2 regions of the Enterocloster sp. genome follow, and region 2 is predicted to be linked to the other one. Evidence: predicted binding sites of a transcription regulator. Region 2 holds the regulator's gene; the other holds the start of a gene.
The links. Region 2 encodes NrdR, which represses ribonucleotide reductase genes. Its sites were predicted from a motif close to CACAANATNTTGTG; they were not measured.
Positions count from the first base shown of each region.

Region 1: a site for NrdR is predicted at 2,239-2,252, ahead of nrdD (anaerobic ribonucleoside-triphosphate reductase). Genes of this name have one in related genera too.

Region 1 covers NZ_DBMACH010000011.1:61,963-66,315, forward strand. The annotation lists gene ACZM6M_RS12295 (helix-turn-helix transcriptional regulator) at 1-17, shown strand, start outside; gene nrdD (anaerobic ribonucleoside-triphosphate reductase) at 74-2,206, opposite strand; gene ACZM6M_RS12305 (alanine/glycine:cation symporter family protein) at 2,360-3,766, opposite strand; gene ACZM6M_RS12310 (manganese efflux pump) at 3,888-4,353, opposite strand, start outside.
Region 2 covers NZ_DBMACH010000003.1:201,784-206,136, reverse strand. The annotation lists gene ACZM6M_RS04995 (MetQ/NlpA family ABC transporter substrate-binding protein) at 1-365, shown strand, start outside; gene ACZM6M_RS04990 (PRC-barrel domain-containing protein) at 482-742, shown strand; gene aroD (type I 3-dehydroquinate dehydratase) at 979-1,737, opposite strand; gene nrdR (transcriptional regulator NrdR) at 1,924-2,376, shown strand; gene ACZM6M_RS04975 (YqeG family HAD IIIA-type phosphatase) at 2,395-2,916, shown strand; gene efp (elongation factor P) at 3,029-3,586, shown strand; gene argS (arginine--tRNA ligase) at 3,680-4,353, shown strand, end outside.

The DNA.
Region 1 (4,353 bases), on a different contig from region 2:
CCCAGTCTGAGCCATAAAAGGCCGCCGGTCTGATGAACGCATCAGATACCGACGGCCTTTTTGCTCATTTCTCTTACATGCTCTTTCTCTCTGCTATTTCAGCCATCTTGGCTTCATTCAAACGGGTATCTCCCTTTACTCTCGAATAACTCAGGTAACCGTTCATACGGTCAATCTTTGTCAGGTTGCGGCTGCCGCAGACAGGACACACATCCATCTCCAGTTCCTCATGGCCGCAGTCGTCACAGTAAGCCAGCGACAGATTTACTCCCTCATAAAAGCCCATCTTCATCGCCCGGCGCACCAGAGTACGGATGGCTTCTTTATTGTAGCTGATGGGGTATTTCACATACTGGATCTTTCCTCCGTTGCTCAGTTCCCAGAAACGGTACTCCAGATCCTGCTTTTCAATCGGCGTAATGTCCTCTGTCACATGACAATGGAAGCCGTTGCTCACATACTCCCTGTCCGACACATTTTCAATGATGCCGTACTTTTCACGGAACTGCTTTACCTGAAGGCCGCAGAGATTTTCCGCCGGAGTCGCATAAATGGCATACAGATTGCCATCCTCTTCCTTAAATTCCTCAATCTTTTTATTGATATGCTCCAGAACCTCCAGCGCAAACTGTCCATCTTCTACCAGAGACTTTTTGTTATACAGCTGCTGAAGCTCATTAAAGGCTGTGATGCCAAAGGATGCTGTGGCAGTTTTAAGAAGGGGCTTGATCTTATCATGCAGACCCAGATGACCGCCGTAAAAACCGCCTTCACAGTAGGCCAGCGGATTGGTAGATGCCTTCAGCTCGCCCAGGTAAGCGTAGGTGCGGATATGGATCTTGCGGATCAGCTCCAGATAGTAGTCCAGCACCTCGTAGAAATCCCGGCTCTCCTGTCTTGCCTTTGCAAGGATCATAGGAAGGTGAAGGCTGACTACGCCGATATTAAACCGTCCCACAAATACGGGAGAGTCCTTATCATCTGCCGGATACATTCCGCCCCGCTCATACCAGGGGGATAAAAAGGCACGGCAGCCCATAGGGGAAATGATTTTGCCATAGCGCTTATACATACTGGCGATATACCCCTTTCCCGTCAGGGACAGCCAGTCGGGATACATGGTCTTGCTGGAGCAGTCGATCCCTGCCTCAAACACATCCTCCAGCTCGCCTCCCGGCCCGTGAAGAGCCTCATCATAAAGGAATACGATCTTCGGGAAAAGCACAGGCTTTTTATGATCCTTCTTTCCCTGTCCGCCCTTGCGCACATTGAGCATGGTCATAGTCGCCATCTTGGCAAAACGGCTCGTTCCCGTGCCTGCTGTCATGGTGATAAAGGGGTAATCTCCCCGGCTGGAAGAAACGGAGTTAAACTTGTACTCCCATCCCTGAAAGCCCTGCTCCATATCCCTCTGTACATCCTTCCAGGCCACCTCTTTGGCCTTGTCCGCTGCAAGACCCAGATCCAGATATTTTTCAATGTACTTTTCATAAGACTTTTCCGCATAGGGCGCCAGGATCTCCTCCACGCTGGGAACCGTAAAACCTCCGTACTGCTGGCTGGCCGCACTTAAGACAATATCCCCGATCACATCAAAGGCCACATCCAACGTTTTCGGCTCGTTATACCAGAGATTTCCCATCTCAAAGCCCCCGGTCAGAACCGCCTTTACATCAAACAGACAGCAGTTCATGGTGTCGCGTCTGGCAGACATATCATGGATGTAAATATACCCCTCTCGGCAGGCCTGAAGCTCCTCCACGGTCATAAAAAACTTCTGATACAGGGATTTATTTAATTCATTAAAAATCAGGCTGCGCTTCGTAGATACCAGGGCGCTGTCCGTATTGCTGTTCTCCTTATCACCGATGTACATAATAGACTGGCTCTTCTTATACACATCATCCAGCATCCGGACAAAATCCTGCTTATAGTTTCTGTAATCCCGATAGCTCTTTGCCACCAGAGGATTTACCTTTTCAAGAGCGCCTTCTACAATATTGTGCATCTGGGGAATTGGGATCAGCTCCTGATCCAGCTCCTGAACCTTCTCTTCTACAAATTCGCAGATAAAATTCAGTTCTGCCTTTGAAAATGTGATCATGGCCCTCTCAGCGGACTTGCTGATGGCGGAAATCACCTTCTGAACGTTAAAATCCTCTTTTGTTCCGTCTTTTTTTACTACCTTTACTCTGGTTAGATCCATACGTCACCTCTCAATAGAACGATTACATTATATACTATATATTGTGTTTTATCTTTTTTGTCAGCACACTATGTATTGTGTCTTAATTGGTGATGCTATCTTACCATGGATACAAGGCTCCGTCAATAGGCGTATTAAAATCAGACTTCTATCTTATTTTTTCATTCGTTTCCAGTAATCTCCCGTTTCTGCTGCAACAACTCCGCTGAGGGCAAGTACCGCAATCAGATTGGGAATTGCCATCAGCGCATTAAAGATATCGGCAATCGTCCAGACCGCCTCAACCGTCATAAACGGCCCGATAAAAATAGCAAGGATATATAAGAAACGATACGTCATTACTGCACGTCTGCTTCCTCCTGACAAATACTCCAGACAGCGTTCCCCATAATAATTCCATCCTATAATAGTTGTAAATGCAAAGAAAATCAGGCACGCCATCAGAAGAAAGGAACTGGCCCAGGCGGGCAGAGGAAGCCCGTGATTAAAGGCATAAGTGGTTACTGCAACCCCCTCCAGACCTGTCTCATAGGCTCCGGTCAGCACAATTGAAAGACCTGTCATGGTACAGATTATAATCGTATCTATAAAGGTTCCCGTCATCGAAACCAGTCCCTGACGAACCGGTTCTCTGGTACGGGCTGCTGCAGCAGCAATGGGAGCGCTTCCCAATCCTGCCTCATTTGAAAAAATGCCTCTTGCGATTCCCTTCTGCATTGCAAGAAGAATGCTTCCCAAAGCGCCTCCTGCTGCCGGCCGAAGCCCAAAGGCGCTTTCCAGTATCATCTTAAATGCCATAGGAACCCTTTGTGCATTTACACATAAAATCGTAATGCATGCAGCCACATAAAAGACAGCCATAAACGGCACGATAATCTGGGAAACAGTAGCAATACGCTCCAATCCACCCAAAACCACCAGTGCAACACAAATTGTCAAAATCAGTCCGGCGATCAGCACGGCCACCGTATACTCTCTTCCAAACAGCGCCACTGTACAGGCTTTCTGACTATCAAAAAAATCTCCTACTGCAGAAGTAATGCCATTAACCTGAGTAAAGGTTCCGATTCCCAGAAGACCGACACCGGCGCCAAAAAAAGCAAATATTTTTCCCAGCCATCTCCATTTCTTTCCCATTCCGTTTTCGATATAGTAAAAGGGACCTCCCAAAACATGACCGGTTTCTTTGTCTACACTTCGATAGCAGATTGCCAGAACACCCTCTGCATATTTGGTTGCCATTCCAAATAAAGCGGCAATCCACATCCAGAATAAAGCGCCCGGTCCACCAGCCACAATGGCGGTCGCTACACCTACAATATTTCCCGTTCCGATCGTTGCTGACATGGCAGTACAAAGAGCTCCAAAGCTGGTAACCTCTCCGCTTCCCTCTTCTTCATTCTGAACCATGTAGCGCAGAGCAGCGGGAAGTTTTCGGATCTGCATCCCCTTCAGACGTACCGTCAGATAAATCCCTGTTGCCAAAATCAGCACAATCAGCGGAACTCCCCATACAAGATCATCAATGGCCTTTAACGCAGTATTCAAAAATTGCAGCATCTTCCTGTCCTCCCTTTGCATTGTAAATACACTTCTTCACTTTACCAGAGTAATGTATCATACAATCAAAGGGGTTGCAAGTTTTTTTATGTGTACATTTTTACCAAGAGCTTCCGCCCCCCTACAGCTTCCCAATCCCCACCGCTATCAAAAGCAGACCGCTGAGCCATCCCAGGTCTCTCTGCCCTTTCTCAGCGGCAAAGCGGCCGGCCATAAGCCCGGCTTCTGTGACCGCAGTTCCCACCAAAAGAGACAAAAGCACTGTAAGAGCAATTCTTCCCTCTGAAAGGGCTGCTGCAGCTCCGGCAGCCAGACTGTCTAAGGACATTGCAAGGCTTAAAATAAATGTTTCCTTCCATTCCAGACTGTGAGAGCCATCTGCATCTGCTTCCATGGGATCACTCCAGATCCGTATAAGCACATGAATACCGGAACGAGAAAAGCAGAAACTGCGTCCATTCTCCCAATGCATCCGGATCCATCTTCGCAGAGAAAAGTCCGTGAGACGAAACAATCCCATAAAAATAAGGCTTCCTCCGCAGAGAGTGCGAAGATTGATCCCCGAAAGCCTCTCTGCGGCAAAAAAG
Region 2 (4,353 bases):
AGGGCCTGATCACCTTAAAGGAGGATGCAGGTCTGGAAGCAACGAAAAATGATATTGTAGAAAATCCAAAGAACCTTGATATTGTAGAGATCGAGGCAGCCCAGCTTCCCCGTTCCTTACAGGACGGCGATGTGGCAGTTATCAATGGAAACTATGCCATCGAGGCGGGCTTAAAGGTAAGCGACGCTTTGGCAACAGAGGACGCGGAATCTCTGGCAGCCCAGACCTACGGAAACGTGATCGCCGTAAGAGCGGGTGAAGAGGAAAGTCCAAAAACAAAGGCTCTCATTGAGGCGCTTACGAGTGATGAGGTAAAATCATTTATGGAAAGTACCTATGAGGGTGCGGTTGTCCCTGTATTCTAAATTTTATATTTGAAATTCCCTGTGCATAGGGAGCAGAATGGGCCGGAAATGAATACTTCCGGCTCTTTCTGCGTATATATGGATAAGAAATAAAACTGCCAGGCAGGAGGGGAAAAATGACGATTTGCGATCTCAAACAGAAAGAGGTCATAAATATAAAGGACTGCAAACGCCTGGGTTTCGTAGGAGATGTGGATTTTGATATGAAAACGGGATGCATGACCGCTTTGATCGTTCCGGGGCCCGGATGCATCTGCGGTTTTCTGGGGAGGGAAAAGGAGTATATCATTCCCTTTTGCGATATCTGCCAGGTCGGAAATGATATTATCCTGGTGGATGTGAAGGAAAAGAATGTAGAGGAAAAGGTAAAGTGTTAAACGACTGCCTGCCAGTGACGGGGGATCACTGGCAGGCAGTCGTTTTATGAGAAAAAGCTGTATGAAAAGCTTGTGCGGGCTTTTGACTTTGGAAGGGAGTGCCGGAGCTGTTGGGGGGGATGAACCGGCACTCTGTAAGGAAACACTGACTAAAAACTAACACATTTTTTGCTGAAAGGGAAGGGGAATTACTGAAAATGAAATATATTTACTATTATAGAAATACCCTATGTCTGCTACAGATTATTATGAAGAATATCCAGCACACATTTTAGCTCTCTGGCATCGATCTGTCCGGGAGCGGATGCCTGTCCTGCCAGACCAAAAGTAAGACAGGAGCCAAAGATTTCCCCCCAGACACGGCTGATGAGCCCTGTTCCCGCCATGGCCATGGTGACTACAGGACAGGTGAGCTGGCGTCGGGCTGTAACGGTAGCTGTAAGCAGCGTAAGCACATCTTCCGGACACCGGGGCATCACGGCGATTTTTGCAATATCGGCTCCCAGCTTTTCCATGTGGCGCAGCCGTGACAGGAGTTCTCCGCAGGAGGGGGTGGAGTAAAAGTCATGACTGGAAAAAATGGTTTTTACTCCTTTTTCTTTTGCAAGAGCTGTAAGCTCTGTAATGCTGTCCGGATCAGAGAAAAGTTCGATATCGATCAGATCGATACAGCCGGAGGCGATTGCCTCCATAGCCAGTGTTTTATATTGCTGAGTCGAGGCCTGGCGCTGTCCGCCTTCTTTTGTGGTACGGAAGGTGAAAATAAGAGGCGTATTTCCCAAATGTTCTCTGAGACGGGGAAGAAGACCAGTCAGCCGCCCTTCATTAAAAATATCATTCATGTAGTCTGTCCGCCATTCCACCAGATCCGCCGGATAGGAAGAGAGCGCTTTGATCTCCTCAAAAAGAGCTTCATCCGAAGCTCCCACAAGAGGAATACAGACCTTGGGAGTGCCTTCTCCCAGACGCAGATTTCTTACATATACACAATTCATATTGATCCGCCTTTCACTGCAGTATAGTTTGTTTTTTTATTATAGCAAAAAAATTCCGATCCATCCAATGATTTTCATTGGTCTGGTTACAAAGTTCTTGCACTTGAGAAGTGTTTCGGTTAAAATAAATGCAAATAAAGACATAAATTGTCATCATTTTATATAAAGAAGGGAAGTGCAAGCCATATGAAATGCCCCTATTGTAATGAAGCAGATACGAAAGTAATTGATTCCCGTCCCGCAGACGATAACAGTTCCATCCGCAGACGCCGCCAGTGCGAGCGCTGCGGGAAGCGTTTTACAACCTATGAAAAACTGGAAACCATGCCCCTTATGGTGATTAAAAAGGATAATACCAGAGAGGCATATGACCGCTCCAAGATTGAAGCCGGTATCATCCACTCCTGCCATAAGCGCCCCGTATCTCCCCAGCAGATCGGAGTTATGATCGATGAGATTGAGAATCAGATTTTTAATCGGGAGGAGAGAGAGATATCTACTGCGGTGATCGGTGAACTGGTTATGGAAAAGCTTAAGCAGGTGGACGAGGTTGCATATGTGCGTTTTGCTTCCGTGTACAGAGAGTTTAAGGACGTGAGCACCTTTATGGAGGAGCTGGGAAAACTTCTCAAAAAATAGGAGAAAGGCAAAAGGATTATGTTTGAACCATTTTACCCTCAGGAAATTTGGGACTCCACATATGATATCCCCTTTGAAACCTGGAAGGACAGGGGGATTAAGGGCGTGATCTTTGATATTGACAATACGCTGGTGCCTCATGGCGCACCTGCCGATGAGAGAGCCATTGCTTTGTTTGAACATTTAAAAAAGCTGGGATTTAAAACCTGTCTTCTTTCTAATAATAAAGAAGCCAGAGTAAAGCCTTTTGCGTCGCAGGTGAAAAGTCCTTATATCCATAAGGGAGGAAAGCCCTCAAAGAGAGGGTATAAAAATGCCATGGCCTGTATGGGGACAGGGCCGAAGGAAACTCTCTTTGTGGGAGACCAGCTGTTTACGGACGTATATGGAGCAAACCGGGCAGGACTTAAAAGCATTCTTGTAAATCCCATTGACCCTAAAGAGGAGATACAGATCGTGCTCAAACGGTATCTGGAACGGCCTGTGCTTTATTTTTACAGAAAAAGCCGTAAAAAGAACTTGAAAAACATGGACACATAGTATAAAATATAAAAGATTAGATATACAGGGGACCGCCAAAGGCAGGTCATGCCCTGGCGGGCGCTGGAGAGAAAAGCGTCCTGTACAAAGAACGTTAAGGAGGAATATCTTTATGATATCAGCAGGCGATTTTAGAAATGGAATTACACTGGAGATCGAAGGACAGGTAGTGCAGATCCTTGAGTTCCAGCACGTTAAACCAGGCAAGGGCGCTGCTTTCGTACGTACCAAGTTAAAAAATGTGATCAACGGCGGTGTGGTTGAGCGCACCTTCCGTCCAACTGAGAAATTCCCGGCAGCAAGAATTGACCGTGTAGATATGCAGTATCTGTATGCAGACGGCGATCTGTACAACTTTATGAACACAGAGAACTACGAGCAGCTGGCATTAAACCAGGATCTGATCGGCGATGCGTTAAAGTTCGTTAAGGAAAACGAGATCTGCAAGGTCTGCTCCTACAACGGCAACGTATTCTCTGTAGAGCCTCCTCTTTTTGTAGAGCTGGAGATCACAGATACAGAGCCGGGCTTTAAGGGCGATACAGCAACCGGTGCAAGCAAGCCTGCAACTGTAGAGACCGGCGCTGTTGTAAGCGTACCGCTGTTCGTAGAGATCGGCGACAGGATCAAGATCGATACAAGAACCGGCGAGTATCTGTCCCGTGTATAATTCATTTGTATGTGAGAAAATGTAGGATTGCTCCGGCTTCACTGCCGGGGCAGTTTTGCATCTATAAGAAGTGCAGAAAAGGAGAAACGTGGAGTGAAGAAAATTCTGGATCTGATGGAGCAGAAGCTTAAGGCGGCCTTTACAGCCTGCGGCTATGAGGATAAATTTGCCAAGGTGGTTTTGTCCAACCGGCCGGATCTGTGCGAGTACCAGTGCAACGGAGCCATGGCAGCAGCCAAGGCGTATAAAACCAAGCCGATTGATATTGCAAATGCGGTAGTGGAAAAATTGACAGCAGAAAGGGAGCAGCCCATGTTTGGCGAAGCAGTGGCTGTGATGCCTGGTTTTATCAATCTGAAGCTGTCAGAGGCGTTTCTGGCAGATTATATGAAGGGTATGGCAGAGGCGGACAAGCTGGGACTGGAAGAACCTGAAAAGAAGGAAACGATCATCGTGGATTACGGCGGCGCCAATGTGGCAAAGCCCCTTCATGTGGGCCATCTGCGTTCTGCTATTATCGGAGAGAGCATCAAGCGCATGGGCCGTTTTATGGGATATGAGATGATCGGTGATGTTCATCTGGGCGACTGGGGACTGCAGATGGGTCTGATCATCGAAGAATTAAGGGACAGAAAACCGGAACTGGTATACTTTGATGAATCCTATACGGGTGAGTATCCCACAGAGGCTCCCTTTACCATCAGTGAGCTGGAGGAGATTTATCCGGCAGCCAGCGCCAAATCAAAGGTGGATGAAGCGTTTAAGGA